4 regions of the Pseudarthrobacter sp. S3 genome follow, and region 1 is predicted to be linked to each of the others. Evidence: riboswitches for the same ligand, from Rfam matches in the RefSeq annotation. Region 1 holds a riboswitch; each other region holds the start of a gene.
What was found. A riboswitch is a leader RNA that binds a small molecule or an ion and turns the genes downstream of it on or off. The one in region 1 is predicted to bind S-adenosylmethionine.

Region 1 (7,658 bases):
TGCTCAAGCCTGGGGCCACCCCGTGCCACGTCCGGCCTCCTTCAACTCTGCCAATGCCGTATCCGTCGAATTTACCGTATAGGCCTCCACCCGGTGGGTGGCCGTCAGATCAGGAGGTACAGGACGAAAGGCTCAGTCAGTCGTCAAGGCACGGAGCCGCGCCGGCCGTACCCGGCGTGTTGGGCGCCCAGTGCGGGTAGGTGCGGGTGTCGTTAGCCGGAACCCAGCGGCCCGCGTCCACCACGTAGTCCCAGCCCAGGCCGGTCCGGCGGAGTTGCTCCAGGCCTGCAAGGAGCCGCTGGGCATCCTCCAGCCGGGAGCCCACGCCGAAGCTGGCCCGCAGCGAACCGGAGGGAAGGCCGAGGCGCTTGAGGAGTGGGTGCGCGCAAAAGCGGCCGTCCCGGAGGCCAACTCCGTGCTCGGCCGACAGGTACGCGGCCACGAGTCCGGCGTCGTATCCTGCCACGGAGAAGTTCACCACGCCGATGGTGCCGGTGTCGGCGTCCGTATCCGAGAAGATCTGGTGCACGGTGACGCCGTCGATCTTCCCGAGCCCGTCAACCAGGAATGACCGGATGGCCGCTTCGTGGGCGTGCCAGCGGTCCTGGTCCAAGGATGCGATGACCTGGGTGGCCCGTGCCAGGGTAGCCGCACCCAGGACGTTGGGGGAGCCTCCCTCGTGCCGGGCCGGGCCGGTGGCCCAGCTGACGCCGTCGAGCTTGGCCTCGCGGACGGCGCCGCCGCCGGCCAGATGGGGAGTACCGGCGTCGAGCCAGTCCGTGCGGCCCACCAGGACCCCGGAGCCGAAGGGCGCGTAGAGCTTGTGGCCGGAGAAGGCAAGGTAGTCGACGTCGTCGGTGCTGATATTGATGCGTCGGTGCGGCGCCAACTGCGCGGCGTCCACCACGATCCGCGCCCCGTACTCATGGGCGAGGGCGGCCAGGGCATTGACCGGCAGGATCTCGCCGGTGACGTTGGAGGCGCCCGTGACCGCGAGGAGACTGACGTTGCCCTGCTCAAGTTCGGCGCGCAGGACCTCAAGGGTCCCCACGATGGTGTCCGCGGCGACGACGCTGCGGTGCGGGACGCCCTGCCACGGCAGGAGGTTGGCGTGGTGCTCGATGTCCAGGTAGAGGACATCTCCATCCGGCCGGCCATCCGTCGCTGGCAGGCAACCTGCGAGCAGGTTCAGCGAGTCGGTGGTGTTCCGGGTGAAGATGACGGAGTCGTCCGGGCGTCCGCCCACAAAATCGCGCACGATGTTCCGGGCGTTCTCGTAGACAGAGGTGCTGATCTGCGACGCAAAGCCCGCGCCGCGGTGGACGCTGGCGTAGAACGGCAGGATCTCGTTGAGGTAGGCGGACACCACGGAGAGGGCAGGAGCGGATGCGCCGTAGTCCAGGTTTGCGTAGCGGACATGGCCGCCCTGGATCAACGGTGCCTGGATTTCCGCGCCGGTGACGGCGGATAGGGGGCGTCCGGAGACCGTAGCGGCATCGTGGATCAGCGCAGCGGCGTTGTTGGGGGAAAAACTGGCGGGGGAGACGGTGGCAGTTGTCAAGGAGACCTCACTCTAAAAGGACTCCCGGTACCGGGAATCCGCGCTTGCCGTGTCCATTCCGGACCGGCCTGGTCGTCACCCGGGGCACCCCACCGCGAATGGAGGGTTGCCGGCCAGCAAACCGGGGTTTAGCGCTGGCACTCGTGACCTGTTAAGAGCGTAGAACATGTGCCGGGGCGAGAAGGAAGCCCGCCCCAATGTTAAGGGCTTTGTTACGCACGTTTGAGGAATGGAATATTTGTCGAAGATACGACGGCGGACGCCCCAATCAGGGGGCGTCCGCCGTCGATAATTCGTAAAACGACCTAAAGAAGGTCGTCCAGATCCGGGTTCAGCCGCTTGAGGACTTCGGAGTGCAGGATGGAATTCGTGGCCAGGGCGTTGCCGCCGAACGGTCCGTCCTGGCCCTCCAGGGAGGTGAAGCGGCCGCCGGCTTCGACCACGATGGGCACCAGTGCGGCCATGTCGTACAGATTCAGTTCCGGTTCGCAGGCGATGTCAACGGCACCTTCGGCCACCATGCAGTAGGACCAGAAATCGCCATAGGCGCGTGTTCGCCACACGTCTTCGGTCAGTCCCAGGAATTCATCCAGGTTGCCGCGTTCCTTCCAGCCGCCCAGGCTGGAATAAGACAGGGAGGCATCCGAGAGCTTGGAGACGTCCGAGACCCGGAGCCGCGTTGCGGCCGCGAGGGACTTGCCCATGTAGGCGCCGGAACCCTTGGCGGCCCACCAGCGCTTGCCCAGCGCGGGTGCACTGACCACTCCCACCACGGGTTCGCCTTCGTCCACGAGGGCTATCAGGGTGGCCCACACCGGGACGCCGCGGACAAAGTTCTTGGTGCCGTCGATGGGATCAATGATCCAGCGGCGGGAGCCATGGCCCGAACTGCCGAATTCCTCGCCCAGCACGGCGTCGCGGGGACGCGAGCGGGACAGCTGGCCGCGGATGGCTTCCTCCGCGGACTTGTCCGCGTCCGTGACCGGCGTCAGGTCCGGCTTGGTCTCGATGCGGAGGTCCAGTGCCTTGAAGCGGCTCATGGTCTGGTCATCCACGGAATCTGCCAGCACATGGGCAAGGCGCAGGTCATCGTTGTAGCTCGAAGCGGGTTGGATCATGGTTACAAACTACCGTCTCCGGGCCGTGGGGTTGGGGACGTCGGCTTTTGGCCGCTAGCCTATGCTGCCCAGTTCCTTGGTTTCCTGGCCAACCAGGCGCGGATCAGTGCCGAGCAGCCGCCGCAGGGATGCTAGCCGGGCCGGGCCGGTGGGGCCCGCTTGACCGGCCGCCACCCAGGAATCCACACCGCAGTTGACAGCCGAGGTGTTGTGCTTGCAACCACGCTCGCAGGCATCCGTGCCCGGTTCCAGGTCCGGGAAGGACCGCAGGATCCGGTCAGGGTCCACATGGGCCAGACCGAACGAACGGATGCCAGGGGTATCGATGATCCAGCTTCCGGCGGGAGCTCCCGTCAGCTTCAGGGCAAGGGCCGACGACGACGTGTGGCGGCCGCGGCCGGTCACCGCGTTCACACCACCGGTGGCCCGTTCGGCCCCGGTGAGCGCATTGACCATGGTGGACTTGCCCACGCCGGAATGGCCCAGCATCACCGAGACCTTGCCCTCGAGGTACGCGCGGAGCTGCGAAACCGCGTCTCCGTCCAGGCGGGCAGAGAGGCCGTCATCGGAGCGGGCATCAATACCTGAGGCCTCGGAGTCCGACGTACGGCTGATGATCACCGGGAAGTCCAGGTGTTCGTAGTTGGACAACAGTTCCGCGGGATCCCTGACATCCGCCTTGGTGACGAGCAGCAGCGGCTCGATGCCGGCGTCGTACGCGGCCACCAGGGCACGGTCAATGAAGCCGGTGCGTGGCTCCGGGTTTGCGGCGGCCACCACCACCACCAGCTGATCGGCGTTGGCCACCACCGCACGCTCGATCGGATCAGTGTCATCGGCGCTGCGGCGCAGCAAGGTCCGGCGTTCCTGGATCCGGACCAGCCGGGCCAGCGTGTCGGGCTCCCCGGACACATCGCCGACAAGGGAGACGAAGTCGCCGGCCACCACGGGGGAGCGGCGCAGTTCGCGGGCCCTCGCGGCGATGATGATCCGTTCGTCGCCCGAGTCCTCACCGACGACGGCGGTGTACCGGCCGCGGTCCACGGTGATGATGCGGCCCGTGACGGCGTCGTCGTGGCTGGGGCGGTCCTTCGTGCGCGGCCGGGAGCCCTTTTTGCTGGGCCGGATCCGGACGTCGGACTCGTCCCAGGAATCAGTGCTGCGTGCCACCAGCGGAACCTTCCGTGGCGTCGCCGGCGGCCGCGCCCTGGGTGAGCATGTCCGCCCACATCTGCGGGAATTCCGGCATGGTCTTGGCCGTGGTGGCGATGTCCTGGACCTCGATGCCCGGTACTGCGAGGCCGAGGATGGCGCCGGCAGTGGCCATCCTATGATCCGCATAACTGTGGACGACGCCGGCGTGCAGCTTTGCCGGGCGGATCACGAGGCCGTCGCTGGTCTCTTCCGCGTCGCCGCCGAGGCGGTTGATTTCGGTGACGAGCGCGGCCAGCCGGTCCGTCTCGTGGCCGCGCAGGTGCGCGATGCCGGTCAGCTGTGAAGGTCCGGTGGCCAGGGCGCAGAGGGCCGCCACGGTGGGGGCGAGCTCGCTGGTTTCGTGAAAATCCGCGCCCTTGATCTCTGGCCCGCCGGTGACGGTCAGGACGCCGTCAGCCAGGATGACGTCCGCGCCCATATCCGCCAGGATGCTGCGCCAGAGATCGCCCACCTGGGTGGTGCCGGTGGGCCAGTCCGGGATGCGGACGGTGCCGCCGGAGGCCAATGCTGCGGCCAGGAACGGGCCGGCGTTGGAGAGGTCCTGCTCGATGCGCTGATCAAAAGCGCGGATGGGGCCCGGGGCCACCACCCAGTGGTTCGGCACGGAATCGTCCACGGTCACGCCGACGCCGCGAAGTACGGCAACCGTCATGTTGATGTGGTCCAGGCTGGGCACCGGCTTGCCCACGTGCTCCAGGTGGAGTCCGTCAGTGAACCTGGCGCCGACCAGCAGGAGGGCGGAGACGAACTGGGATGACGCGCTGGCGTCGATCACCAGGTGGCCGCCTTGGACTTGCCCGCTACCTTCAACGGTGAACGGCAGTGACGAGGGGGTCCCGCCGTCGTCCGCGGTCAGCGCCACTCCGAGGGCTCTCAGGGCCTCGATGATGGTGCCCATGGGGCGCTTCCTGGCGTGGGGGTCGCCGTCGAACACGCTCACGCCGTTGCGCAGCGCCGCGAGCGGCGGAACAAAACGCATCACTGTTCCGGCGAGGCCGCAGTCAATGTGCGTGCTTGACGACGGCGCCCCCTGGCTCAGCGGCGTGACCTCAAGGTCCGGCCCGAATGCTCCGTCGCCGGGCACCTCCGTAATGGTGGCCCCCAGCTGGCGCAAAGCCTCGATCATCAGGGCGGAGTCCCGGGAATGCAGGGGTGCGCGGAGACGGGACGGCCCGTCAGCCAGCGCAGCCAGGACCAGGAACCTGTTGGTCAGGGACTTGGAACCAGGCACCGTGACGGTGGCGTTGATGGGCCTGCTGGCGAAGGGAGCCGGCCAGAACGGAACGGTGTCGGTGCTGATGCGGGGGTCCGTGGCTGCGGGCGGGGTGGAACCGGTCATCCGTCCTTACGCCCCCGTTGCGTGATCCACGGCGCGGCGCACGGCCTTGTCCGCCTTGTGGAACTTTTGGCCGGTGGTCTTCCGCGCACCTGCAGCAGACTTCCGTGCGTCTGCGGCGAGATGCTCGGCACGCCAGGCCAGGCCGGGCTTGCCGGCGGTGTCCACTGAGGCGAGCAGGGCGCCGCCGCTGAGGGAGACGTTCTTGAGCAGCTGGTTCCGGCGGGCCTGGCGGCCTTCCTTGGTGCTGATGTCCGCGCTGCGCCACTCCACAAAGGTATTAAGGAGGGAGATGACGGTCAGCAGTGATGCCGAGAGGCGGCTGAACTTGCCCAGGCCGAACAGTACGCCGGCACCCACCTGCGTTCCGCCGATCACGCGTGCCAGCATTTTCTCGTCGGCCTGGAACGGCAGCGACGCGGCCGCCTTCTGCAGGAGCGGCGAGAGCTGGGTGGCGGTGTCATCGGCGTTTTTCAGCTTGTCCAGTCCGGCGACGACGAAACTGGAAGCCAGCATGGGGCGGGCGAGAGTACGGACAAAGGACATGGATTTCCTCCTGGCTGGACGAACCGCACCGAATGCGGCGGAGTCCGTTCTAGTCTTGCACTTTTGAGGAATATTTGCCTGCCGCCAGCGGTTATGAATTGCGGGTCCGCCGAACACCGGACGAATTGACACACCACGGATTGCCGGGCAGATATTTGCCTGGAACGCCCTGGCCTGAGACAGAGTGGAGTTGCCCTTGAGGTTACTGAAGGACGGGACGGAGCCCACCGGGCCCGTGGCGCTGCAGGCTCTGGAATCCGATCTTCCGGAGTACGGAACACCACGTGCCAGGGCCGTCACAGTAGACTTGAACGCAATGAGCACCCTGGATCCGGCCCTCGAGGCCATGTATGAGGCATCCGAACGCGAAGCCAAATCAAGCAGCGACGCCACTGCCAGCAGCGATGCGCCAGCAGGGAGCGGCCCACAGCCTGAAGCGGAAGTCCCTGCGACCGTTGAGGCTGTGTCCGCTGAGCCTGTGAGTGCCGAGCCTGTGTCCGCTGAGCAACCCGTGGACGTGGCCACCGAATCGGCGGAAGAACGCCGGGTCCGTTTTGAGCGTGATGCCATGCAGTACGTGGATCAGCTGTACTCGGCCGCCATGCGCATGGCCAGGAACCCTGCCGACGCGGAAGACCTCGTCCAGGAGGCCTACACCAAGGCGTTCTCAGCGTTCCACCAGTACAAGCCCGGTACCAACCTCAAGGCCTGGCTGTACCGCATCCTGACCAACACGTACATCAACCTGTACCGCAAGCGGCAGCGCGAACCGCTGCAGTCGAACTCGGACACCATCGAGGACTGGCAGCTTGCCAGGGCTGAGTCGCACACGTCCCGCGGCCTGCGTTCAGCCGAGGCTGAGGCGCTGGACCACCTGCCGGACTCGGACGTCAAGCGGGCGCTCCAGTCGATCCCCGAGGAGTTCCGGCTGGCGGTGTACTTCGCTGACGTGGAGGGCTTCGCGTACAAGGAAATTTCAGACATTATGAACACGCCTATCGGGACGGTGATGTCCCGGCTCCACCGCGGCCGGAAAATGTTGCGGGACATGCTGGCGGATTATGCCGCCGAACGAGGATTCAAAGGCGCCGTCGAATCACAGGACACGGCCGCGACCACAAAACAGGAGAACAGGAAATGAGCGACTGCCAGGGATTGGGCGATTGCGATGACGCCCGGATGCAACGCATCTACGAATACCTCGACGGGGCGTTGACCCGCGAGGACATCACGGAAATCAAGACCCACCTCGATGAGTGCCCTGAGTGCACCGAGCAGTACGACCTCGAGTGCGTGATACGCACCATGGTGAAGCGCTCGTGCACCGAGGCCGCTCCGGAAAACCTGAAGAACGCCATTTTGGACCGGATCCACTCCATCCGCCCGGTGGACGCCTGACACAAGCGGCAGCCGTCTGCAGTAGTGCCGTCGTAAAGAACAGCGCGAAGACGAAGGACCCCGGAAGCCGAGTGGCTTCCGGGGTCCTTTGCTTAAACCGTTTTCCAAGCTTTAGCTTAGGCGTTGGGGCGCTTCCCGTGGTTCGCGCCGCCACGCTTACGGTCACGACGTTTACGTGCACGCTTGCTCATAGCTGGCCTCCTTAAATGTTGGTACTCAAAAGAGCTGCCCTCAAGTCTCCCACACCATGGGACACGCCGCGAAACCGAAACGGGGTGTGGCCGGGGCCAATACTGAGCGGCGGCGCCGTCCGGCGGCTTGCTCAGCCCGTCGGCTCAGCCAGGCAGTGAGTTGCGGATGGAGATGCGCGCCTGGTCCAGCACGGTCCTGACGGTTTCCAGCGTGAGCGCGCTGAGCGGTTGCCGGGTGGCCTGCAGCCGCAGCTCCACCCGCAGGTCGTCCCGGAACGCCTGCAGCAGCATTT
Region 2 (7,658 bases), 1.1 Mb from region 1:
TTGCAGCGCACCAACCCCGTCCGGCCCACAACTGCCGGGGAAGCCATCCTGCGGTTCGCCAGGCAGGTCCGGCAGCTCGAATGGGACGCCCAGCAGGAGCTAGGGGCGAGCCGTGACCGGCCGACGGCGCCCATCCCCTTGGTGGTGAACGCGGACTCACTCTCCACCTGGTTCATGCCTGCCTTGGCAAGTCTTCCGCCAGACCTCGGCGCTTGCTTCGAACTCCGCAGGGAGGATGAACAGCATTCCACCCAGCTCCTGCGGACGGGATCGGTGATGGCCGCGGTTACCGCAACGCCGGAACCGGTTCAGGGCTGCAGCGTGGAAGCGCTGGGTTCCCTGCGGTACCGTGCGGTGGCAAGTCCCGGCTACCTCCGGCGCTGGTGGCCCGAAGGGCCGGAACTTGTTGCAGGGAGCCACGCCCCGGTGGTGGACTTTGACCGAAAGGATGACCTGCAGGACGGGTTCTTCCGCACGAGGACCGGCGCGGAACTGACCGCACCGCGGCACTATGTGCCGTCGTCGGCCGAGTTCGCCCAGGCCATCCGGCTGGGACTGGGATGGGGGCTGCTGCCGGAGCAACAGTGCCTGGCAGACCTCCGCAGCGGCGCCCTCGTGGAGCTGGCCTCCGCGAGCCCCGTTGACGTGTCCTTGTACTGGCAGCGCTGGAAAATCGACTCCCCGGTGCTCAACCAGCTGACGGCCGCCGTCCGGGAGACGGCCTCCCGGGAGCTGCGCCAGCCAGGCGCCTGAACCGGCCGCCGCCTGCCGTCAGATGTGCTTCAAGGCCTGCTCCAGGTCGCCAATGAGGTCGTCCACGTCCTCCAGGCCCACGGACAGCCGCACCACACCGTCGCTGAGCCCGATGGCGGCGCGGCCTTCGGGACCCATGGCGCGGTGCGTGGTGGTGGCCGGATGGGTGATGAGGGACTTGGAATCGCCCAGGTTGTTGGAGATGTCGATGATCCGCAAGGCGTCCAGCAGCGCAAAGGCGGCTTCTTTGCCCGAGCGGCCACCCGTCGTCGCAAGTTCCAGCGTGAGGACGGTGCCGCCGGCCTTCATCTGCTTGGCGGCAAGTTCGTACTGCGGGTGGGACTTGAGCAGCGGGTACTTAACCCAGCTGACTGCCGGCTGCTTTTCGAGCCATTTGGCCAGCCGCAGCGCGGACGCGGAGGAGTGATTCACGCGCAGCGCCATGGTCTCCAGGCCTTTGGTCAGCACCCAGGCATTGAACGCGGAGAGGGCCGGGCCGGTGTGCCGCATGAGCTGCTTGACCGGGCCGTCAATGAAATCCTTGGTGCCCAGGATGGCTCCGCCCAGGACGCGTCCCTGGCCGTCGATGTGCTTGGTGCCGGAGTACACAATCACGTCCGCGCCCAGCTGGCCGCAGCGCTGCAGCAGGGGAGTGGCGAAGACGTTGTCGACGACGACGGTGGCCCCGGCGGCGTGCGCCAGTTCGCTGACCGCAGCGATGTCCACGATTTCCTGCATCGGGTTGGATGGCGATTCGAAGAACACTGCGGTGGTGGGTTCCGACAGCGCAGCAGCCCACTGTTCGAGGTCCGGGCCGTCAACGAACACGGTTTCCACGCCCCAGCGCGGCAGGATCTCGTTCAGGATCACAAAGCAGGAACCGAACAGTGAACGCGCGGCAACCACCCGGTCCCCGGCCGCCAGCAGGGCGCCCAGGGCGGTGAAGACCGCTGACATCCCAGATGCCGTCGCAAAGCACGCTTCGGTGCCTTCGAGCAGGCGAAGGCGTTCCTGGAAGGTGGCCACGGACGGGTTGCCGTACCGGGAGTAGACGAAGCGTTCGTCCTCGCCGGTGAAGGCGCGCTCGGCGGCGGCAGCGGACTCGTAGACGAAGCCGGAGTTCAGGAAGACCGGCTCGGTGGTCTCCTGGAAGTTGGTGCGGTCCAGCCCGCCGCGGACGGCCTGCGTTTCGGCGCTCCAGCCGGCGGCGTCTGGGTTGAAGGTCACTTGGCTATTCCCAGGTTGGTGGGGAGGCCGCGGTTCTTCCAGCCGTTGACGGTGCGCTCGCCGTAGCGGTCCGTCTCGCCTTCGAAACCCTCAAGGACGTTGTAAGCGGTGAAGCCGGCCTGCGTCGCGGCGATGGCGGCGGCGATGGAGCGCTGGCCCGAGCGGCAGAGGAACACCAGTTCGGCGCCGTCGTCCTCCGGTGCCTGCTGTGTCAGGTCGGTGATGAAATCCGGGTTGGGGATGCCGCCGGGGAAGGTCCACGGGATGAACAGGGGATCGTGGTCCGTGGCCTTGGTGTCGGGGATGCCGATGTGGGCCCATTCGCCTTCGGTCCGTACGTCCACCATAATGGCGCCCTGCTCCAGCTTGGCCCAGGCTTCGTGCGGGGTGAGGTCTCCGGCGTAGCTCATGCGTGGCCCTCGCCGTCGAAATCGAGGTCTTCAACGGCGGTGGCCACGGCGGCGTCCGCCGTTGCGATGGCTGCCGGGAGGATCAGTGCCTGCGCAACAATCACGCTGGTGCCGTTGAACGTGGCGGCGGGGCTGCCGTGCAGGACATACCCTTCGGCCAGGGCAGTGGAAATCCGTTCACAGAAAGACCTGTCGTCCGGCCCGGTGACAAGCCGGTACGACAGTTTTTCTTCGGGGGCAGGGTCAGGGGCGGGGGCGTTAGGCACGACGGAACTCCTTCTTTCACGCTTGCAGCTCGAATGGGTCGATATGCCGAGTATTCACCTGAGGCACCCCGCCGCGAAAGGGAGGGTTGCCGACCGGCCAGTCAGGGCTTGGCGCCGGTTCTCATTACTCCCGAAAAACGTAACACTCGCCCCGCCCCGCCGCACCGCCGCCGTCGTCATGTTCCGTAACCAACGCGTGTTTCCTGTCCCGCATCATTCCCGCCTGATCACCCTGTTGGAGTATGGGCGGCGCTGTACCGGGCGGTGAGTTCGCGCTTGAGGACCTTGCCGCTGGGGCCGGTGGGGAATTCGGTGACTAGGGTAATGATCCGCGGATACTTATAGGCCGCCAATTCCGCGGCGGCGAAGTCCCGCAACTCATCAACGGTGGCGCTGCTGCCCGGATTGAGGACGACGGCGGCCGCCACCTCCTGCCCATGGGTTTCGTCGGGGACGCCATAGACGGCAACGCTCAGGACTGCCTCGTGCCGGCTGAGGACTTCCTCTACCTCGCGCGGGTAGACGTTGAAGCCGTTCCGGATGATCATCTCCTTCTTCCGGTCCAGGATCCGGAGGTAGCCGTCCCCGTCCTTGGTGCCCAGGTCGCCGGTCCGGAACCAGCCGTCCACCACAGCCTCGGCGGTGGCTTCGGGCCGGTTGAGGTAGCCCGTGAAGAGGTTGTGCCCCCGGACCACCAGCTCGCCTAACTCGCCCGTGGGCAGCAGTTCGATGGCATCTTGGACGTCCGCGCGGGCGATCTCCACCTGGACTCCCCAAATGGCCTGGCCGACCGTTCCGGGCCGCGGCGCTTTGCCTACATGGTTGAAGGTGGCAACCGGGGACGTCTCGGTCAGGCCGTAGCCTTCGTAAATGTCCGAGCCGAATTCCGTCTTGAACCTGTCCATCACCGCCACCGGCAGGGACGCGCCGCCGGAGATGCAGTAGCGCAGGGCGTTGGACCGGCCGGTGTTGGTGCGGGCGGCTTCGAGCATGGCGATGTACATGGTGGGCACGCCGAAGAAGACATTGATGTTGTGCCGGGCGAGGGCATCCAGGGCTGCGTCCCCGCGGAACTTGGGCAGCATCACGATGGTGGCCCCCGCCCGCAGCCCGGTGTTGAGGACGCACGTCTGGCCGAAGGTGTGGAACATCGGCAGTCCGCCGAAGATGACGTCACCGCGGCGGAGGTCAAACGTGCTGGTCAGCAGCGTATTGGTCTGTTCCACAAGGGCGAAGTGGCTGCCCAAGGCGCCCTTGGGCTTGCCGGTGGTCCCGGATGTGTACAGAATCGTGGCCGTCTCGAAGGGCCGCAGCGGCAGCCAGGTGCTGATGGGCTCGGCTCCTGCCGCTTCGGTCTCCAGCCGGGCAGCGCCTTCGGTCCCCTCCGGCACCAGGACGGTGACGACGTCGATGCCCGCGGCCGCGGCGCCTTTGGCACCTTCCTCAAGGAGCGGTCCGGCGCAGACGAGCAGCTGCGCGCCGCTGTCGCGCAGCATGTACTCGATCTCCTTGCCCTTCAGCAGCGCATGCAACGGCACCACCACGCCGCCCAGCGCGAGGACCGCGTAGTAGACCCGGGCGAAATCAGCAATATTGGGCATCAGCAGGGCCACGCGGCTGGCGTGCCCCACGCCACGGTCCCGCAACGCACCGGCATACGCGCGCGTCTGTTCCCAGAGTTCGCTGTAGGTCACCCGCTCCTCGCCCACCACGAGGGCCGCGGAGTCCGGGAAGCGGGCGGCTGATTCAGCCAGGATTGCGGCAACAGAGATGGTCCCGAAACCCTCTTCGGCGGTAGGTGAAGTGTTCATGGTGTCCTGTCTGGCTAGTGGAGTGGTTGACAGCAACGCGGGGTCACTTAGCGCCCGTCCAAAGCCTCCGCATGGGCGTTAAGTGACCCCGCGTTGCTTTGGAGGAGGGGTGTGGGTCGGGCTTTGAGGATCAGGGCGTCGCCCTGGCCGCCGCCGCCGCACAACGCAACCACGCCTGTCCCGCCGCCGCGCCGGTTCAGCGCGAGTGCCTGATGCAGGACCAGACGCGCCCCCGAGGCGCCCACCGGGTGGCCCAGGGCGATGGCGCCGCCGTCGGCGTTGATCCTGTCCGCGTCGATCCCCAGGTCCGTGGCGGACTGCAGTACCACCGAGGCGAAGGCTTCATTGATCTCAATCAGGTCCACGTCGTCAATGGTCATCCCTTCAAGTTTCAGGGCCCGCTCAATGGCGCGGGACGGCTGGGAATGCAGGGAACCGTCCGGTCCGGCGGTCTGGCCGTGGCTGCCGATTTCCGCGATCCAGCTGAGGCCGGCCGCTTCCGCTGCTGCCTTGCTGGCCACTACCACGGCGGCCGCGCCGTCGGACAGCGGGGAGGCAGAACCGGCGGTGATGGTGGCGGCCGGATCCTTGGAGAAGGCGGGCTTCAGTGCCGCCAGCGTCTCGATTGTGGTGCCGGCGCGGATGCCCTCGTCGGAATTAATCACGACGGCGGGTCCCCGCCGCTGCCGGACCTCCAACGGAGCGATTTCCTCAGCCAGGATGCCGGCCGCCCGGGCGGCCTCCGCCCGTTGGTGCGAAAGGGCGGCCACGGCGTCCTGGTCCTCGCGGCTGATGCCCAGGCGGACGTTCCCGGCGTCGGTGGCGGAGCCCATCAGTTCACCTGAGACGGGGTCCTGCAGGCCGTCAAAGTTCAGCGAATCCAGCAGCGGCGCGTCACCGATCGCGACGCCGCCGCGGAGCCGGGGCAGCAGGTGCGGGGCGTTGGTCATGGATTCCTGGCCTGCCGCCACAATGAAATCAGCCTCGCCGGCGCGGATCATCCGGGCGGCATCGATCACGGCGGTCAGCCCGGACAGGCACAGTTTGTTGATGGTCACGGTGGGCACATCCCAGCCGATGCCGGCGGCGAGGCTGGCCTGCCGGGCGGGTCCCTGACCAGCGCCCGCCTGGATAACCTGCCCCACGATGACGGCCTGGATCTGTTCCGGCGCCACCCCGGACCGTTCCAGTGCGTTCCGGATGGCGTGGGCACCCAGTTCGCTGGAGGTGAGCCCGGACAGGCTGCCGCGGAACTTGCCGAAGGGGGTCCGTGCGCCGCCCAGGATGACGGGGATGTGAGAATCGTGGCTCATGGGGTGCCTGTCGCCCGCGCTACTCGAAGGAAGCACGACGGCGGTCCGACAACCGGGTGTTCCAGACGTCCGGTTTGGTGACCTGGAAGCGGCGGCCGGTCAGCGCGAGTGGCGTCAGCCGGATGTAGTATTCCTTGGGCCCGGGCTGCCAGGGCTCCAGATGCAGGGCGTCAACGGCGTCCTTCTCGGCCTGGGCCTCGATCACGGCGGTGTCTCCGCGCGCCACCACGCTCCAGGCGATCTCCGTGCGGGGATCGTATCCATCGATCTCCAGCGCCGCGGGACGGTCCGCCTGGGCGCCCCAGAGTTTGGCGCCACCGGCGCTGCGGAAGACAATGCTCCTGCGGTCCAGCACGTAGTTGACCGGAAAGATCTCCGGATGGCCGTCCACTACCAGGGCCAGGCGCCCCAGCATGTCATCGGCCAGCAACTCCCAGCATTCGTCGAACGTCAATGTGTTGGTCGGCTCCGTGTGAGAGTTCATGCACCAAACCATACGGACCTGCGCGACGGACCAAAAGGGCAGTTCCGCCCGTCAGTACCCGGCCCGGGTCTGGGGCGGATCAATTCAGTGCCGTTCAAGACGCTCCAGCAGCGCGTCCAGGATCGGAAGCTGGCCCTTGACCAGCTTGCCGCGGGCATCGGTTTCCGTCACCCACCGGGCGTCGTCCACCTCGGGAAAGTCCTGGATGATGCCGGATCCTCTGGGCCACTCCAGCGGAAATGTGTTGCTCACAATCCCATCCGGCTGGAAGTCAGACTCAGCCGCAAACACCGTAATGATCTTTCCGGACGATTGCCGGAAGGCGCCCAGTTCGAAGTAGTCAACGGCCGGCGGCGGCGTGCCGATCTCTTCGGCGAATTCCCGAAGGGCGGCCACCAGGGGTTCCTCATCGGGAAGGTATTCGCCCTTGGGAACGGACCACGACTGGGTCTGTTTGCGCGCCCAGAACGGTCCGCCCATGTGCGCTATCCATACGTCCAGCCCGTCTGCTCCCCGCCGGTACAGCAGGATCCCCGCACTGCGAACCGCCATGGCCTCAGGCCCTCCTGCTGAACGCCGGAAAACTGCTGCATCCCGGAAAACTGTTGAATCCCAACGAACTACTGAACCCCGGCAAGCAATGCGTTGAGTTCTGCCGTCAGCTGCTTCTGTACGGCAGGCGTTCCCACTTCCTTGCCGTCAATGTGGTTCACCGGTGCGAGCAGCCTGATGCTGGAAATCAGCCATACGGCGTCGGCATCCAGCAGGTCCTGCGGTTCCAGCGGACCATACCCGAGCTCCCACCCGGCCGCCTTGGCCGCCGCGAAAAGGGCACCCTGGGAGGTCCCGGGGAGGATCCCGCTGTCCAGCTGCGGGGTGATGAGCCGGCGCACCGTGCGGGTGGCGCCGGCGCCGTCGTCGGAGGTTTCCACATGTGCCAGCAGCACAGTGGACGTGGGACCCTCCAGGACCCGGCCGTCTGAGGACGTGAAGATGACGTCCTCGGCGCCCTGTTTGTGGGCGTACCGCAGGGCGGCCATGTTCGTGGCATAGGACAGGGTCTTGGCGCCCAGCAGCAGCCACGGGGCACGCTCAGCCACGTCGCTGTCGTAGCCGCGGTCCAGGAGGATGACGTCGATCCCGGTTTCGCGCTGGCGGCGGCCGAGGGCGCCCACCGGGGAGATCTGAACCCAGCACGTAGGGGACTCCGCGCCGTCCGGGCCACGGGTAACCAAGAGTTTCACCACCACCTCGTCCTCATCTGGCGAGGGAGCAGGGTGTTGGGTGCGGCGCTCCGCGACGCCAGTGGAGATGGCTGCCCGCCACACGGCCTGAGCCGGGATCGCCAGGTCAAGGGCCTGGGCCGACCCCGCCAGCCGGTCCAGATGAGCCTG
Region 3 (7,658 bases), 1.3 Mb from region 1:
AACCTGCGCACCGTGGCCGCCCGCCATGACGCCATCATCGCTGACATGTGGTCGCTCAAGCAGCTGAACGATCCGCAGATGTGGGACGAGGACCGCCTGCACTTTTCGCCATTGGGACACCACACCATCGCCGCCATGGTGCTGGATTCGCTGAACGTGAACCACACTCTCGAGCCGCTCCGGCCCAAGCCCCTGCCCGTCCGCACGTGGCGGGCAGCCCGCTCCGAAGACCTGGTGTGGGCCCGCGAGTACTTTGTCCCGTGGGTGGTGCGGCGGCTGCGCCACCGCTCTTCCGGCGACGGCATCACCGCAAAACGTCCGATGCCAGGCCCCGTGTTCGGCCCTGGCGTTCCATTGGGATCCGGCGAGGGGCCGCTGGGCACCGCCGACGCCCGGCGCTAGCGGCGGGCCGGCATGACACAGGGAACAGCGATGCCGTGCAGGATGCCGTGAACCGGGATGGAGCCTTCCTGCGGATCCCGGCCGGGCGTGTGGACTCCGGGGTTAAGCTGGAAGGACACATATGAGAGGCGCTACACCGTGAACAGCTTGTTTTTCTGGATCATCATTCTGTCGTTCGTGGTGCCTATGGCGATGCGGATGTACCGGAAGTCCGTCAACAAACGGAACCAGGAGCAGAGCTTTTCCGGTCGCTACCCTGAGCAGTTTCCAGGCGGCGAACAGTACCCAGGGCAGCAGAACAAACAGCCCCGTGACGGCTATACGCAGCAGGATTACATGAGTGGCGGCTTCCGCCAGGTCATGAGCCCACAGCCCCTGCCGCCGAGCCAGCCGTTGCCGCCCATGCAGCCGATTCCATCTGCAGACCAGCAGTTCCCGCCGTACGGCCAGCCGCAAGCCAATGATCAGTCGGTGCCGGCGCAGCGCGCGGAAGCACCGAAGCCGCCTGTCGCCCCCGCTATTCCCCTGCCGCCGTCGGGCCCGCAGGGATACCGTGCCCGGAAACTGGCCGAACTCGACCAGCAGTACAGCAACGGCGAGCTGGCCATGGAGGACTATATGAAGCGCCGCTCCGACATCATGAACGGCTAACTGCTTAGACCAGGAACGTATTCCGGAGCTGGGTGCCGAGCTGGCCAATCTCGGTCAGGAAGCCGTCGTGGCCGATCGGCGCCTCAATAACGTGCACATCCACGTCACCCGGGAGCGCGTCGGCCAGCTCACGGGACTGGGACGGGAAATACAGCCGGTCACTGTCCACGGCGGCCACGAAGAACCTGGCGGTAGCCCGGCCCAAGGCCTCATGCAGGGAACCCCGCCCGCGGCAGACATCGTGGCTCATCAGGGCGTCGGTGATGGCGATGTAGCTGTTGGCATCAAAGCGCCGCACCAGCTTTTTGCCTTGGTAATCCAGATAGCTTTCCACCTGGTAGCGGCCCCGCTCCCCCAGCGCCGCCGCCTGGAATGGCGATTCCGGGTGCTGGGCCGACCGGCCGAAGCGACCATCAAATTCCTCTGCGGAGCGATAGGTGATGTGCGCAATGCGCCGCGCCAGGGCCAGTCCGTCCTCCGGCAGCGGACCGCCATAGTAATCGCCGTCGTTAAAATTGCTGTCCTGGCGGATGGCGAGCGTCTGCGCCTGGGCGAACGCGATCTGTTCGGCCGTGCTGGCGGCACCGATCGAGATAACAGCGCACCGCTGGACCCGTTCCGGGTAGGTGACCGCCCATTCCAATGCCCGCGCGCCGCCCATGGAGCCGCCCAGCACGGCGTACCAGCTCGGGATGCCCAGCTGGTCAGCCAGCCTGGCCTCAGCCGCCGTGGTGTCCCGCAGCGTTACCAACGGAAACCGCGACCCCCATGGCTTGCCGTCGGGGGCAACCGAGGATGGCCCGGTGGAGCCGTAACAGCCACCAACGACGTTGATGGAGACCACAAAGAACCGGTCGGTGTCCACCGGTGCACCGGGTCCGGCCAGTTGCTCCCACCAGCCTGGCTCGTCGCTGTCGCCGCGCGTCACGTGCGTGCTGCCGGTCAGGGCGTGTTCAATCAGGACGGCGTTGGAGCCGTCCGCGTTGAGGGTTCCCCACGTTTCATAGCCCAGGGTGACGTCCGGGAGGTAACCGCCGGCTTCGAGCTCAAGTCCGCCGATGCTGGCGTAACGGACCACGCCGTTTCCGGGTGCTGCAGTACGGGAAATCGTAATCGTCATGGAAGGACCTTTTCTAAGCGCTTGCCCACCGTCAATTGACCGGCAGGCCAGGTCCTCACCCGGGGCACCCCGCCGCAAAAGAGGGTTGCCGGCCAGCAAGCCGGGGCTGTCGCTGGCACTCATGACCTACTTCGAGTGTACGAACAGCCCCGGTCTATTGCTAAGCGTGTGACTGGTTGTGACTTCGCTGAAGCCCTACTCCTGCGGGCCCACCGCGTCTTTGTTGGGGTCCGCTGCACCCTTGGCTGCCCGGAACCCGGCCTCGAGGTCGGCCAGGATGTCATCGATGTGTTCGATGCCCACGGACAGGCGGACGAGTCCCGGCGTGACCCCGGCGATGACCTGCTGCTCCGGCGAGAGCTGGCTGTGCGTGGTCGATGCCGGGTGGATCACCAGTGAACGGACGTCCCCGATGTTCGCAACGTGGGAGTGCAGTTCCAGGGCATCCACGAAGCGTTTCCCGGCCTCCGCGCCGCCGGCCAGGTTGAATGAGACCACCGCCCCGGTGCCTTTGGGGCCGTATTTGCGGCCGCGCTCATACCAGGGGCTGGAGGCCAGACCGGCATAGGCGACAGATTCGACGTCGTCCCTTGCCTCAAGCCACTGGGCAACATCGACGGCGTTGGCCACGTGCCGCTCCACCCGCAGGCTCAGCGTTTCCAAGCCCTGGGCGATGAGGAATGCGTTGAAGGGTGACACTGCCGAGCCGAGGTCGCGCAGCAGCTGCACCCGGGCCTTGAGGATGTAGGACAGGTTGGCACCCAGGGCACCGCCGGCACCGAGGTCCCGGGCATACACCAGCCCGTTGTAGCTGGGGTCCGGGGTGTTGAAGCCCGGGAACCGTTCCGGGTCCGCGCCGAAGTCGAACTTTCCGGAGTCCACGATCACGCCCGCGATCGCGGAACCATGGCCGCCCAGATACTTGGTGGCGGAGTGGACCACAATGTCCGCGCCCCATTCGAGCGGGCGGATGAGGTACGGGGTGGACAGGGTGCTGTCCACAATCAGGGGGACGCCGGCGTCATGAGCTACCCCGGACACGCCTTCGATGTCCAGCACGTCCTGCCGCGGGTTGGAGACCACCTCGCCGAAGAAGAGCTTGGTGTTGGGCTGGACGGCATCGCGCCACTGGTCGAGGTTGTCCGGGTCAGCCACAAACGTGACGGATATGCCGAACTTCTTGAGGGTGTGCGCCAGGAGGTTGTACGTCCCGCCGTACAGGCTGGGGCTGGCCACCACGTGATCCCCGGCTTCGGCAATGTTCAGGATGGCAAAGGCTTCGGCGGCCTGTCCCGAGCTCAACAGCAGTGCAGCGAGCCCGCCCTCAAGGCTGGCAATCCGCTGTTCCACGGCGTCCTGCGTGGGGTTGCCGATTCTGGTGTAGATCGGTGCGAGTTCTGCGAGGGCAAACCGGTTGGCGGCGCTTTCGGCACTCGGGAAAACGAACGACGTCGTCTGGTAAATTGGGAGCGCCCGCGCGCCGGTGGCGCTGTCCGGTTCCTGGCCAGCGTGGATCTGGCGGGTTTCGAAAGACCATGCGTTCGACATTCAATGCTCCTTGACGTGGTGTGGCACAACTCCGTTGCGTTCAGTGTAGGAAGACTTTCCCGGACAGGAACAGGATTGTGACGAAGGTGGTCAGCTGGCCGGTCCTTCTCCTGCATTCCGGCGGAATGTCCACTCGTGACGCAACGGATTCCGGTAAGGCTACCCTTAGCTGAGAGCCGGATCACAAAGTGCCAAGATGATGGCATGCGCATGGATCACGTCTCTTACGCCTGTGAACAAGATGGCCTCGTTGCCACCACCGAACGTATTTCGTCCGCCCTCGGCGTTGAAGCCGTGAAGGGCGGGGTGCACCCCCGGTTTGGAACCCGGAACATGATTATTCCCCTGGCCGGCCACAAATACCTGGAAGTTGTGGAGGTCCTGAACCACCCGGCATCGGACAAGGCCCCCTTCGGGCAGGCTGTCCGGGCCCGGTCCGAAGCCGGCGGCGGCTGGATGGGCTGGTGCGTCGAAGTGGACGACCTCGCTCCGTTCGAAGACCGGCTGGGCCGTGCTGCCGTCAACGGCAACCGCAAGTTCCCGGACGGCCGCGAGCTGGTCTGGAAGCAGATCGGCATCCTGGGCCTGATCGCGGACCCGCAGGTCCCGTACATGCTCAAGTGGGCGGGCGACCCCGCCCTGCACCCGTCAAATGCCTATGAAAGCAACGTCAAGATGAGCTGCCTGACCATAGCCGGTTCCGCCGCACGCGTGACGGAATGGCTGGGTGAACCCGTCGAAAAGCCCCTGGAGGACGTCGCCGTTGACTGGGTGGCTCCGCATGGAACCCCTGGAATCCTGTCAGTGACCTTCGAAACCTCTACCGGAGCAGTCACCATCTGATTGCTCGTTCAAAGCTTCGGCCGCCATCAGCGGGAGCCAATGATGCCACCCACCGATGGCGGCCGAAACCTTTTAAGCCGGACCTTATTCAGTGCACGGTGCGGCATGGGAACAACGGCCCTCTTACCCCAGTCCCACGGCCCGGCCAAAGAGGCTGAAGCCCACGAACGCCACGATGTCCAGCAGCGCGTGCGCGATGACGAGCGGCATCACCCGTTTGGTCCTCGTGTAGAGCCAGGCGAACACCACACCCATCACGGCGTTGCCGATGAACGGCCCGAAGCCCTGGTACAGGTGGTAGGTGCCGCGGAGCATCGAGCTGGCGAAGATGGCCAGGGGCATGCGCCAGCCGAACTTGCCGAATCGGTCCAGAAGGTAGCCCACCACGATGACTTCCTCCACCACGGCGTGCCGCAGCGCTGAAAGAATCAGGACTGGAACTGTCCACCAGTATGAGTCGAGTGCACTGGGGATGATGGCCGTGGTGATCCCCAGCGCACGCCCCGCGGCGTAGAGTCCCAGTGACGGGATCCCGATCAGCGCCGCCAGGCCAAAGCCCTGCAGCAGGTCACGGCCCGGCCGGGCGAAGTTGAAGCCCAGCTTCCGGAAAGCCGAACCGCTCTGGGAGCTTACGCCGGCACCGGATTGCCGCTGGTCCGTGAGGAAGTAGACCACCAGCAGCACGGGCACCAGGGCGAAAATGATGTCCAGCAGCTGGTATGTAAGGTCGAAGTATTCGCGCGGGCTCTGTGACCGGTTCAGCGTGGACGTGCCTTCGGCCAGCGGGGCCCGGGTTATCTTGTCCAGCAGCTGCACCACCGAGTAGACGGCGGACTGCCCCAGGGAAAGACCCAGCACAATCCAGACTTCGATCCGCAGGCGACGGCGGGAGGGAACCAACATGGTTCCATCTTGCCTGTAGTTTCTGGTTCTTCGCTGATTCCCGGCGGCCCGGCTCGCAGTGAGGCCCTGCGACGGAGGCAGGACCTATGCTTGGGGCTTATGAGCGCGCCAGGGAAAATCTTCATGATCCGGCACGGCCAGTCCGCGGCCAACGTCGATACGTCCATCTACAACAGGGTCCCGGACTACCGGATTCCGCTGACTCCCCAGGGCCTGGCGCAGGCCACGGCTGCCGGCGAACTGATCCGCCGCGAGCTGGACGGCCGGCAGGTCTGCGTCTACGTATCCCCGTACCTTCGGGCGCACCAGACCCTGGCGGCACTGAACCTCGGCAATCTCACGGAACGGGTGATCGAAGAACCGCGCCTCCGCGAGCAGGACTGGGCCAATTTCCAGATCGCCGGCGACATCGAAGACCAGAAGGAACTCCGCAACGCCTACGGCCATTTCTTCTACCGGTTCCGGGAGGGCGAATCCGGCTCCGACGTCTACGACCGGATCTCATCCTTTATGGAGACGCTCTACCGCCACTGGTCCAAACCGGACTACGCCCCGAACGCGCTGCTGGTGACCCACGGGCTCACCATGCGCCTGTTTTGCATGCGCTGGTTCCACTGGTCGGTGGAGTATTTCGAATCCCTCAACAACCCGGACAATGCAGCGGTGCGGACACTTCTGCGCACCGACCTGGGCAAGTACGAACTCGACATTCCATTCAGCCAATGGGTGGACCGCCGGGTGGACGAGACCGTCCTGGATGCGCCGCCGGTGATCTTTTAGGGGCTGTTCGCGGCACCTAGTGCGGGGCCACAATCACCTCGGTGCCATTGGCTTCGAACGCCGCCTTGTCCTCGGCGGAGATCCCGGAATCGGTGATCAGGCGGGTGAACTCGTAGCCATCCATGGTGGCAAAGGCTCTGACGCCCACCTTGGAGGAGTCGGCCAGCACGTACGAGATCCGGGCCCGGCTGGCGAGCAGGGCATTGACTGACGCCTCGCCCTCCCCCGTATTGGTGGGACCGACCTCAGGGTCGATTCCGTTCACGCCGATGAAGGCGATGTCCATGACCACCTTCTGCATAATGATGTCGGTGTAGGGTCCCACCAGTTCGTACGAGCGGGGGTTTAGGATGCCGCCGGTCACCATGACCTTGATGTTGGGGCGGACAGCCAACTGCGCAGCGATGTTGATGGCGTTAGTGACCACCGTCAGGGTGGACTGGTGGCCGGGAGCGTTGAGGTCCTCGCGCGTGGCCAGGATTTGCGCCAAGGCTGTACTGGTGGTGCCGCCGCACAGCCCGATCACCGCGCCGGGAAAAATCAGGGCCGCGGCGGCCTGGGCGATCTGTTCCTTGGCTTCGGCGTGGTCGTCACGGTTGTACCGGCCAGGAAGGTCGTAGGCCAAGGCGCCTGTGGTGGCCCCGCCGCGGGTGCGGGTCAGCAGACGTCGCTTGGCCAGGCTGTCCAGATCACGCCGCGCCGTGGCAGGCGAGACCGCAAGCTGCGTGACAATCTCCTCCACCTCCACCTGGCCGGTCTTGGCGAGGATGTCCAGAATGGCCGTCAGGCGGTCAGTGCGGGTCATGGGGAGCCTCTCAGCGTCAAACAAATCGGCGTCAAACAGTCACCAGAATATGACGTTATCTGATCATAACAGGACCAAATGATCACATCGCAATCACAAATACGTGACCCCAGTTAGCGTGCCCGCGCACCGGCCCGCCACACCCCGTACGTGAGCGGCATACCCGGGCGGTAGGCGAGGTGCGTGGCGGAGGGCGCGTTGAGCATGTGCAGATCTGCCCGGTGCCCGACGGCGAGCGAACCCACCGCCCGGGCGCCGTCGGCGTCGTGCCCTGTCTCCCGGTGCAGCGCCAGCGCGCCCCCATAGGTTGCAGCACGCACCGCCTCGTGGACGCTGAACCGCATCTGCAGCACCGCCGTCGCCACGTTGAACGCCATGGAACTGGTGTACGAGGTACCCGGATTGCAATTGGACGCCAACGCCACCTGCACCCCGGCGTCCAACAGTTCACGCCCCGGGGCCAGCGGCTGCCGGGTGGAAAGATCGCAGGCGGGTAGGCAGGTTGCCACGGTGCCCCGGCCACCCGTACCGCTGACCGGATTCCAGCCGGACCAGCTTTCCGCGAGCGCCGCCACGTCACGGTCCGACAGGTAGTTCACGTGGTCC
Region 4 (7,658 bases), 1.7 Mb from region 1:
CTTCCAGTCGTCAATGGTGGGGGTCTGGTCCCCGGAGCCACTGATGATCTGCGTCGTCATGTCGGCAGCCCATTTGATGCTCATGTTGGTGCCCGGGGTGGTGGCGGAGAGCTTGTCGCCGTCGGCCGACTGCATGCCAATGGCCCAGTTTTCCATGCCGGGCACGGCGGGATCCACGTCGCCGATCATGCCGCGGCCGGTGTCCTTCCCGGAGTAGGCGCCAAACAGCACCTCGCCGGTGGCGGCGTCGCGCATGGCGTAACCGTAGGGGGCGTAGGTTCCGCCCTCATGCACAGTGAAGATTTCCTTGCCGGGGCGGGCGGGATCGATGTCCGTGTCATGCATGGCGTCGCCGTGACCCAGCCGGGCCTCCTCTCCTGGGGTGGCGCTGCCGCCGGGCATGGTGTCGGACGAGCTGTACAGCAGCGAGCCGTCGTCGTCGATCGTTGCCGAGCCGTACACTATTTCCTGCTTGCCAATCACCGTCCACGTCGGAGGCGCTGAGGGAGTGGAAGTCCTGCGTGGTGAGCGTGCCGAACTCGGGGTCTGTGCCGTCCCGGCCGTGCGGGCATTCGTTGAAGGGGTTGGTCATGGGCGTCCAGCCGGAGTCGACATTTCCACACCGGGGAGAGGTTGGCGCCGTCCCAGGTGTAGGCCGCCAACGTGCTGCGGGTGTAGTAGCCCCGCGCGAAAACAGCGGCGGGTCTCTTGCCGTCCAAATACGCGACGCCGGCCAGGAACCTGTCCACGCGGTTGCTGGGCTCGATCCGTGCCATGGCCTAGTCGCCCCACATCAGGCGGTCGTCGTGCCTGCCGGGCTCATACGCTACGGTCTTCAGTTCCTTGCCCGTGGCGTCCTCAAAGACGGTGAGGTATTCCGGGCCGGAAACGATGAAGCCCTCAAGGGCCCGTAAAGCGTTCTGGACACTTCGGGCCGGGGCGTAGACATCCATGAAGTAGTCCGTCACCGCTTCGGCATCTGACCGGGACAGCGCGTACTGGTAGTGCGGGGCGATGCCGAACGCTTCCTCCAGGGTGGCGGGCCAGTTGCCGGCCTTGACCTCAGGGTGGTCGCTCCAGCCCATGAACGTGCCCACCATGTGCTGGTAGTAGTCGGCGGCCACCGAGCCGTCCGCATAGTAGGAGGTGGTCTTGGTTCCCGTGGCTGTCTTGAATATCATCTCCGAGCGTCCGTCGCCGTCGAAGTCGTTCACCAGCATCTGGGTGTAGTGGGCGCCGGACCGGATGTCGACGCCGAGGTCGATCCGGTGAAGCAGTGTGCCGTCAGCCTTGTAGGTGTCCACGTAGGTGTTGCCCGTGTAGCCCACCTGGGAGGGAGTTGTTCGGATCCCACTTGACCACGAACTCGTACTGGCCATCCCCGTTGACATCTCCGACCGAAGCATCGTTGGCCGGGTAGGTGTACGCCTGGCCGACGGGTGTCACGCCGTCGGCCGGCTTCTTCAGCGGGATGTCCTTGAAGTTGCCACCCCACGAGGTGGCGGTGGCGCTCCCGTCCAGTTCAACGCCGCCGACGACGGCACGCACGTCATATGCCGACTGCGCGGTTCCGCCGGCGTCAACGTAGGGGCGGCTTGTGAAAAAGTAAAATATCCGACGCTAGCGCGATTTTCCGCAAGAAATGGGCGTCCACCGACCTGGAACGTCCGGTTCGCAGCCAAGGGCCGACGTTCGCAGTGAGATGTGTCAAGGAAGTGAGACAGTCGGTGGGTTTTTCAGGGTTAGGCAGCGCCCGGAAGTCGGCTGCTGCCGGTCTTGAAGCCGGCTATCGCGGTGGCCGGCGGCAGCCCGTCGTTGTTCGTGTGCGGGCGCCAGCGGTCGTAGAGCACCTCGATGTAGCGCATGAGGCCACGCCGGGCTGACTGCCTCGTGGCCCGCGCCTGGACCACCCGGCGGTGTTGGATCTGCTGCGGGCTTGGCCGACGCCAGAAGCCTTGCGCGATGCGGGTCGGCGCCGGATCGGGAACCCGGCTCAAGAAGCTTTCGCCCCGGATGGGTGAACGCCTCGCCGGCGAGATCATCGACGCCTGGATCAGCAAACGGTCACCGTGATCGACCCGAACGCGGCCACGATCGTCCTGCCCAGCTCGCCCGGATGCTTGCCGCGAATCGCGGGACGCCGTCTTCGCCGGGTCGAGGCCCTTGTGAAGGGCCCCCCGCTTCACCCGGTCCTGACGTCACTCCCGGCGGTGGGCGTCAGGACCGCAGCACGGATCCTGGCCCGGCCGAACAAGACCTAGTCACCCCTCGGATTAAGCGTCCACCTCTTGCATGTCGGTTGCCGGGCACTTATTGTTGTTAATCGATTAACTATGATGTTCAGGTCACATGTTGGAAGGATGGAGAAAGTCGTGGAGAAGCCATCTTTCCCAAGCGGCGGGCTGGGGAATCATTTGCAGATTGACAGGGACCTGCTGCAACAGTGGACCCTCCCGGCCGATGTTTTGTAGCGACGATAATCCCGCCTTCCAAAGGAATGAGGAGAATTCAAATGACCAAATCTGAGGTGTCCGCCGACCGGCGGTGCATTCATGGACGTCGAACTGACCCTCCAGCCTTTGGGGTCTGGGCGTTCTCTCGTCTGAACCGGATGTGTCGCGTAACCTGTCGCGTAACCTGTCGCGTTCGGTCACTCTTGATGCCGATGCGTAACGGCCAGTCGGATCGGCCCCCTGGGGCACGGGTCTGCCGGAGCAGACCCAGCTGGTTCCCGGCCCCACAGACAGCTGATCGCTGCAAACGCCCGTCAGGATCGATTTCGAGGAGCACTGTACATCGTGAATCGCTATAACGTTTCTCCCATGCCTAAAGCGATTCTGAATTATAGGGACTCGGTGCTTTTTCGCGCGGGGGAACGTCACCAAATTCTGGCTGGAGCGATTCATTATTTCCGGGTTCATCCGGATCAGTGGCAGGACAGGCTCCGGAAGCTCAGGGCCATGGGAGCGAACGCCGTGGACACGTATGTGGCGTGGAATTTCCACCAGCCCCGGCGTGACCAGGCACCGGATTTCACAGGGTGGCGGGATCTTGGCCGCTTCATCGACCTCGCCGCAGACGAAGGGCTGGACGTGATCGTCCGGCCCGGACCCTATATATGTGCCGAATGGGACAACGGCGGCTTCCCGTCCTGGCTGACCGGAATCCCCGGAATCGGCCTGCGCTGCCTGGACCCAGACTTCACGGGGGCCATCGAGGAATGGTTTGACCTTCTTCTGCCCATCGTGGCCAGCCGCCAGACCTCAGCGGGCGGTCCGGTCGTGGCGGTGCAGATAGAAAACGAGTACGGCAGCTACGGCGATGACCACGACTACATCCGGTGGAACCGCCGCGCACTGGAGGAACGGGGAATCACGGAGCTGCTGTTCACCGCCGACGGCGGCAACGACTACTTCCTGGACGGCGGCGCCATCGAGGGAACCTGGGCGACGGCAACCCTTGGCAGCCGCGGCGATGAAGCCGTGGCCACATGGCAGCGGCGCCGGCCGGGTGAGCCGTTCTTCAACGTGGAATTCTGGAGCGGCTGGTTCGATCACTGGGGCGAACGCCACCACGTCCGCGATGCCGCCGACGCAGCCGCGGAGATCCGAAAGATCCTGGACCTTGACGGCTCAGTTTGTATTTACATGGCACACGGCGGCACCAACTTCGGCCTTGGATCCGGCAGCAACCACGACGGCAAAAAACTCCAGCCGACCGTCAGCAGCTACGACTCCGACGCTCCCATCGCGGAGAACGGTGCGCTGACGCCGAAGTTCCACGCCCTGCGGACGGAGTTCTTCCGCGCCCGGGGCCTGGAGGGCAACAACGTCCCGGAACTGCAGACTGAACTCCTGGCAGCGGCACCTGTGCTGCCCGCACAGACCCTCCCCGTGGCACCGGGCGTGGAACTGTTGGACCTGGTCCGTGCGGCAGGGGAACCTGTTCAGAGCGTCAGGCCGCTGTCCTTCGAACAGCTAGGGCTGGACGCCGGCATGGTGCTCTATTCCGCCGACGCCGTGCTGCCGGGGCAACCGGGAAAACCTGCGGAAACACCGTTGAAGATCATGGGGCTGAACGACCGCGCCTACATCTGGGTGGACGGGGTTTTTGCCGGCATCCTCGATGACACCAACGCCGCCGAAGGCCTGAAGGTCACCGGCACCGGCACCCCCGCCAGGCTGGAAATCCTGGTGGAAAACCTCGGCCGGATCAATTACGGGCCATTAACGGGCCACGGCAAGGGCATCCTCGACGGAGTCCTGGTGAACCAGCGTTTCACCTTCCACTGGACCCAGACACCGGTGCCTTTGACCGAATGGGGTCCGGACGAGCTCGGGAGGCTTGCTTCGGCCGAGTTCGCGGTAGAGGCGCCCGCCGACACCTACCTCGCGTTGCCCGGCTTCGGGAAGGGCTTCGTTTGGATCAACGGCTTCCTGCTCGGCCGTTACTGGGACGTGGGGCCGCAGGCTACCCTTTACATTCCTTCACCGATGATCCGGCGCGGCGTCAACACCGTCAAGGTACTGGAGCTCGAAAAGTCCGGCATTACCGTCGAGCTCCGAACAGAGCCTGACCTGGGACCAGGCGGTCAGGGTCTGGTGCTGGCGGAAGAACTGGCGGACTGAGCTCGCCGTCTTTCGACTTGGCCGGCCCGCAAATGTACGCCACATTGGGGGAAGCCGTCCCAGAGGCAGACTCCGGGAGCGTCCAAACGACCTGCGGACGCCCCGGGCCGCCCCTGGCCCAGGCCTGCAAGCGGCGGCACAAAGACACCACTGTACGTCAGGGCAGCGGCCGGCACGACAAGGAGCGTGAGATGGCAGTGGGGCGCGCTGCCCTGGCGAACAGGCGCACTGTCAGCTCTCTGCCGATAAGGAAATCTTCCGTGAAGCGTCCCTGGTGGTGGCAATGCCGAGGAAAATCCAAATAATCGGGAGTAGGCTGCGATTTACTTCATGAGATGTGACGCCAAGCTCCGACTGGTCACACGCCAACCCCATGTTCAAGGGTGGATCGGATGAAGAAGCGACCAATCGGGAACTAATGACAAACCCCCAATTGGTAAGAGCACTCGTGAAAGGCCCCTAGTGTGCCATGAAACCGCTTCTGATTGCACCGTCTCGTCCGGCGCCATGGACGAGACCCAAGAAGTATGTATTCGGGTCCTGCCGATAGTGGACACGGTTTGCGGCCTCGTCGAATTCAAGGTCGGCGAAACATGGGAAAGATGCTGGACTACGGCTTCGCGGGAACTGATTCACAGGCTCTCCCATTCAATTCATCCTGCCCAATGGTGCGCCGAAAATATGCAGCTCATAGTTACGATTGCTTTGAGGGGGCAGCCTGCGGGGCAGCCGATTAGATTTCTCCTGCTCCGCGGGCACTACGCGGTTTGTGCGGATAGTGGTGGCGTACACGCGCGGACTCTGGGGACATCCTTGCCCGCTGTTTCGACCACGGCCGGTGCCATTGAGTCACTCGCCGGGGAAATGTGACGGAGAATCGATTCATGAGTTCTCCGGAAACACATTCGGCCACGCAACGCCGCCAGTTCATCGCGGGAACAGTCGTAAGCGACAGGCGTGTCACTGAAAAGGGTGTTCTCGTCGTCGAAGGTGACCGAATCGTCTACGCTGGGCCCACCGCCGCGTTCCATGAGACGCTATTCAACTACCCGGCGTCCGCGGAAACGGTCTGTCACGAAGTTCCGGCCGGCGGATTGATCCTGCCCGGGTTTATTGACCTGCATTGCCACGGCGGAAACGGCGGTGACTTCCCTAGCGGCGACGAGGTTTCAGCGCGGAAGGCCATCGACTTCCTGCATCGCTCGGGCACGACAACGCTCCTTGCCAGCATGGTGACAGCCTCCCGGGAGGACCTTTTGCGGGGGATCGAGCTCTTTGCCGGGCTCACGGACGAAGGACTCATCGAGGGCATCCACCTCGAAGGCCCTTTTTTATCGCGCGCCCGATGCGGCGCACAGAACCCGGAATTCCTCCTGTGGCCGAACTCTGAGCTCATGGAGGAGCTGCTCCAGGCAGCTGACGGCAAACTGGTCACCATGACGTACGCCCCGGAACTGCCCGGGGCGGCTAACCTGGTGGGCCTCATGACCAGGCACGGCGTGACCCCTTCTCTGGGACATACGGACTGCGATGACGCCACGGCAGCGGCCTCCCTTGTCGCGGCACGCGAAGGCCTTCTGTCGGCCGGTTTCGAAGGCATCCGCTCGCTTCCCACGGTAACCCACCTCTTCAATGGAATGCCTCCCATGCATCACCGCTCCCCGGGTCCGGTCGCCGCCTGCCTACGCGCCGCGCAGGAGGACAAGGCGATCGTCGAGCTCATAGCGGACGGCGCGCACCTTGATCCGGCCATCGTGACCACTGTGTTCCAGCTGGTGGGTGCCACCAACATCGTTCTGGTCTCAGACTCCATGGCAGCCGCCGGGCTTACCGACGGTAACTACATGCTCGGGCCTTCCCCCGTCACCGTGACAGGCGGTGTCGCCACGTTGGACGCCACTGGCTCCCTCGCGGGCGGTACAGCGACGATGCTCGATGTCCTCCGGCGAACCGTCGCGGCCGGCGTCCGGCTCGAAGACGCAGTACTCTCCGCTACGGCCGTTCCGGCCGCTGTCCTCGGCTTATCCAATGAACTAGGGGGACTCCGCCGTGGGCTCCGCGCCGATGCAGTTGTGGTGGACAGGGACCTCACACTGGCCGGCGTTCTCCGCGGCGGGAACTGGCTCAAGTGACCCCATGGCGGATATCAGCCGTCGCTGCAACGCTTCACGCACGGACGGTGGTGCTGCCGGTCCAGCCCCGGTATGGCCACATTTGAATTGAGAGGTTTCTGCTATGTTCGAGCGTGCAAGCGTCGGTTTGGATGTCCATGCCCGCGCCGTGGACGTGAGCGCCTTGGACCCGCAGAGCGGCGAAAATCGTTCACCACCGGATTAACCCGGACCATACCGAGAGTCATGCCTGGATCATCTCTCTGCGGCGGACCAGGAAGCGGCACGGGACCTGGGCCGTGCCCGGGAAGATGCCCACGGGGATCTCATGCGCTCCCGGCACCGGATCTCCAAGCTGCTGTTACGGCAGGGAATGGTGTATTCCGGCGGGAGGGCCTGGACTGGCAGCCGTGAATGCGTGAACGCCGCTACCCAGTGTTCCGCCTTTGGCGTCCGGGGCGTGAACCCTCGTTTCGATCAATGCCACTTGGTTGCTAACCCGACGGCCGCAGGGGCAGGCCGCTGTTCGGGCACGACCAAGGTCTGGCACTTGCGGTCCGGATCGCGTTGTTAATTCGGAAAGGCTGCCCGGCGGATAGCCGACGTGCCCTGATTGCTTTGCGTAGCCCGCGGACGCGGGATCTCACTGGCACACCCGGACCATAGCGGTCCGGGCAGCACCGAAAGCGTCGATCCGGCTGTTCCTTGACCACAGGCGCACAGAGGGCACCGACTTCGACTTCGTCCTCACCGGCCAAGGCCAATTCCTTCGTGGTCACTTGGCAAGTTCCTGCGGGAGCCAAGCTCCAAGTAGGCAGATCGTATCCGCATTGTCGGCGGCACAACCGGATTCGAGGTGATCGGTCAGCGCGTCGTGGTGCGCGTGGCTTCAAACAGGCGGCTGCCCCTCGCCACCGGA

Region 2: another riboswitch for S-adenosylmethionine. It lies ahead of ACQCSV_RS18810 (DUF1737 domain-containing protein); the one in region 1 lies ahead of ACQCSV_RS13365 (aminotransferase class V-fold PLP-dependent enzyme).
Region 3: another riboswitch for S-adenosylmethionine. It lies ahead of metX (homoserine O-acetyltransferase MetX); the one in region 1 lies ahead of ACQCSV_RS13365 (aminotransferase class V-fold PLP-dependent enzyme).
Region 4: another riboswitch for S-adenosylmethionine. It lies ahead of ACQCSV_RS02670 (amidohydrolase family protein); the one in region 1 lies ahead of ACQCSV_RS13365 (aminotransferase class V-fold PLP-dependent enzyme).

What each region holds. Positions count from the first base shown of each region.
Region 1 is NZ_CP189583.1:2,783,325-2,790,982, reverse strand. Features, by position in the region: gene ACQCSV_RS13370 (class I SAM-dependent methyltransferase) at 1-29, opposite strand, end outside; gene ACQCSV_RS13365 (aminotransferase class V-fold PLP-dependent enzyme) at 137-1,561, opposite strand; SAM riboswitch class IV at 1,597-1,710, opposite strand; gene hisN (histidinol-phosphatase) at 1,867-2,679, opposite strand; gene rsgA (ribosome small subunit-dependent GTPase A) at 2,734-3,849, opposite strand; gene aroA (3-phosphoshikimate 1-carboxyvinyltransferase) at 3,833-5,233, opposite strand; gene ACQCSV_RS13345 (DoxX family protein) at 5,240-5,776, opposite strand; gene ACQCSV_RS13340 (sigma-70 family RNA polymerase sigma factor) at 6,093-6,917, shown strand; gene rsrA (mycothiol system anti-sigma-R factor) at 6,914-7,174, shown strand; gene ACQCSV_RS13330 (50S ribosomal protein bL37) at 7,291-7,365, opposite strand; gene ACQCSV_RS13325 (PadR family transcriptional regulator) at 7,510-7,658, opposite strand, start outside.
Region 2 is NZ_CP189583.1:3,900,253-3,907,910, reverse strand. Features, by position in the region: gene ACQCSV_RS18825 (LysR family transcriptional regulator ArgP) at 1-753, shown strand, start outside; gene ACQCSV_RS18820 (O-succinylhomoserine sulfhydrylase) at 772-1,980, opposite strand; gene ACQCSV_RS18815 (rhodanese-like domain-containing protein) at 1,977-2,390, opposite strand; gene ACQCSV_RS18810 (DUF1737 domain-containing protein) at 2,387-2,656, opposite strand; SAM riboswitch class IV at 2,670-2,785, opposite strand; gene ACQCSV_RS18805 (long-chain-fatty-acid--CoA ligase) at 2,884-4,467, opposite strand; gene ACQCSV_RS18800 (acetyl-CoA C-acyltransferase) at 4,515-5,780, opposite strand; gene ACQCSV_RS18795 (pyridoxamine 5'-phosphate oxidase family protein) at 5,800-6,264, opposite strand; gene ACQCSV_RS18790 (NUDIX domain-containing protein) at 6,349-6,816, opposite strand; gene ACQCSV_RS18785 (aminodeoxychorismate lyase) at 6,885-7,658, opposite strand, start outside.
Region 3 is NZ_CP189583.1:1,503,118-1,510,775, reverse strand. Features, by position in the region: gene ACQCSV_RS07255 (SGNH/GDSL hydrolase family protein) at 1-402, shown strand, start outside; gene ACQCSV_RS07250 (hypothetical protein) at 399-521, opposite strand; gene ACQCSV_RS07245 (hypothetical protein) at 541-1,053, shown strand; gene metX (homoserine O-acetyltransferase MetX) at 1,058-2,173, opposite strand; SAM riboswitch class IV at 2,186-2,300, opposite strand; gene ACQCSV_RS07235 (bifunctional o-acetylhomoserine/o-acetylserine sulfhydrylase) at 2,369-3,721, opposite strand; gene ACQCSV_RS07230 (VOC family protein) at 3,926-4,564, shown strand; gene ACQCSV_RS07225 (CPBP family intramembrane glutamic endopeptidase) at 4,688-5,467, opposite strand; gene ACQCSV_RS07220 (histidine phosphatase family protein) at 5,591-6,247, shown strand; gene ACQCSV_RS07215 (DeoR/GlpR family DNA-binding transcription regulator) at 6,264-7,052, opposite strand; gene hutI (imidazolonepropionase) at 7,166-7,658, opposite strand, start outside.
Region 4 is NZ_CP189583.1:531,398-539,055, forward strand. Features, by position in the region: partial or broken gene ACQCSV_RS02650 (rhamnogalacturonan lyase) at 1-1,596, opposite strand, end outside; gene ACQCSV_RS02655 (hypothetical protein) at 1,743-1,865, opposite strand; partial or broken gene ACQCSV_RS02660 (IS110 family transposase) at 1,893-2,240, shown strand; gene ACQCSV_RS02665 (beta-galactosidase family protein) at 2,823-4,628, shown strand; SAM riboswitch class IV at 4,955-5,077, shown strand; gene ACQCSV_RS02670 (amidohydrolase family protein) at 5,513-6,760, shown strand.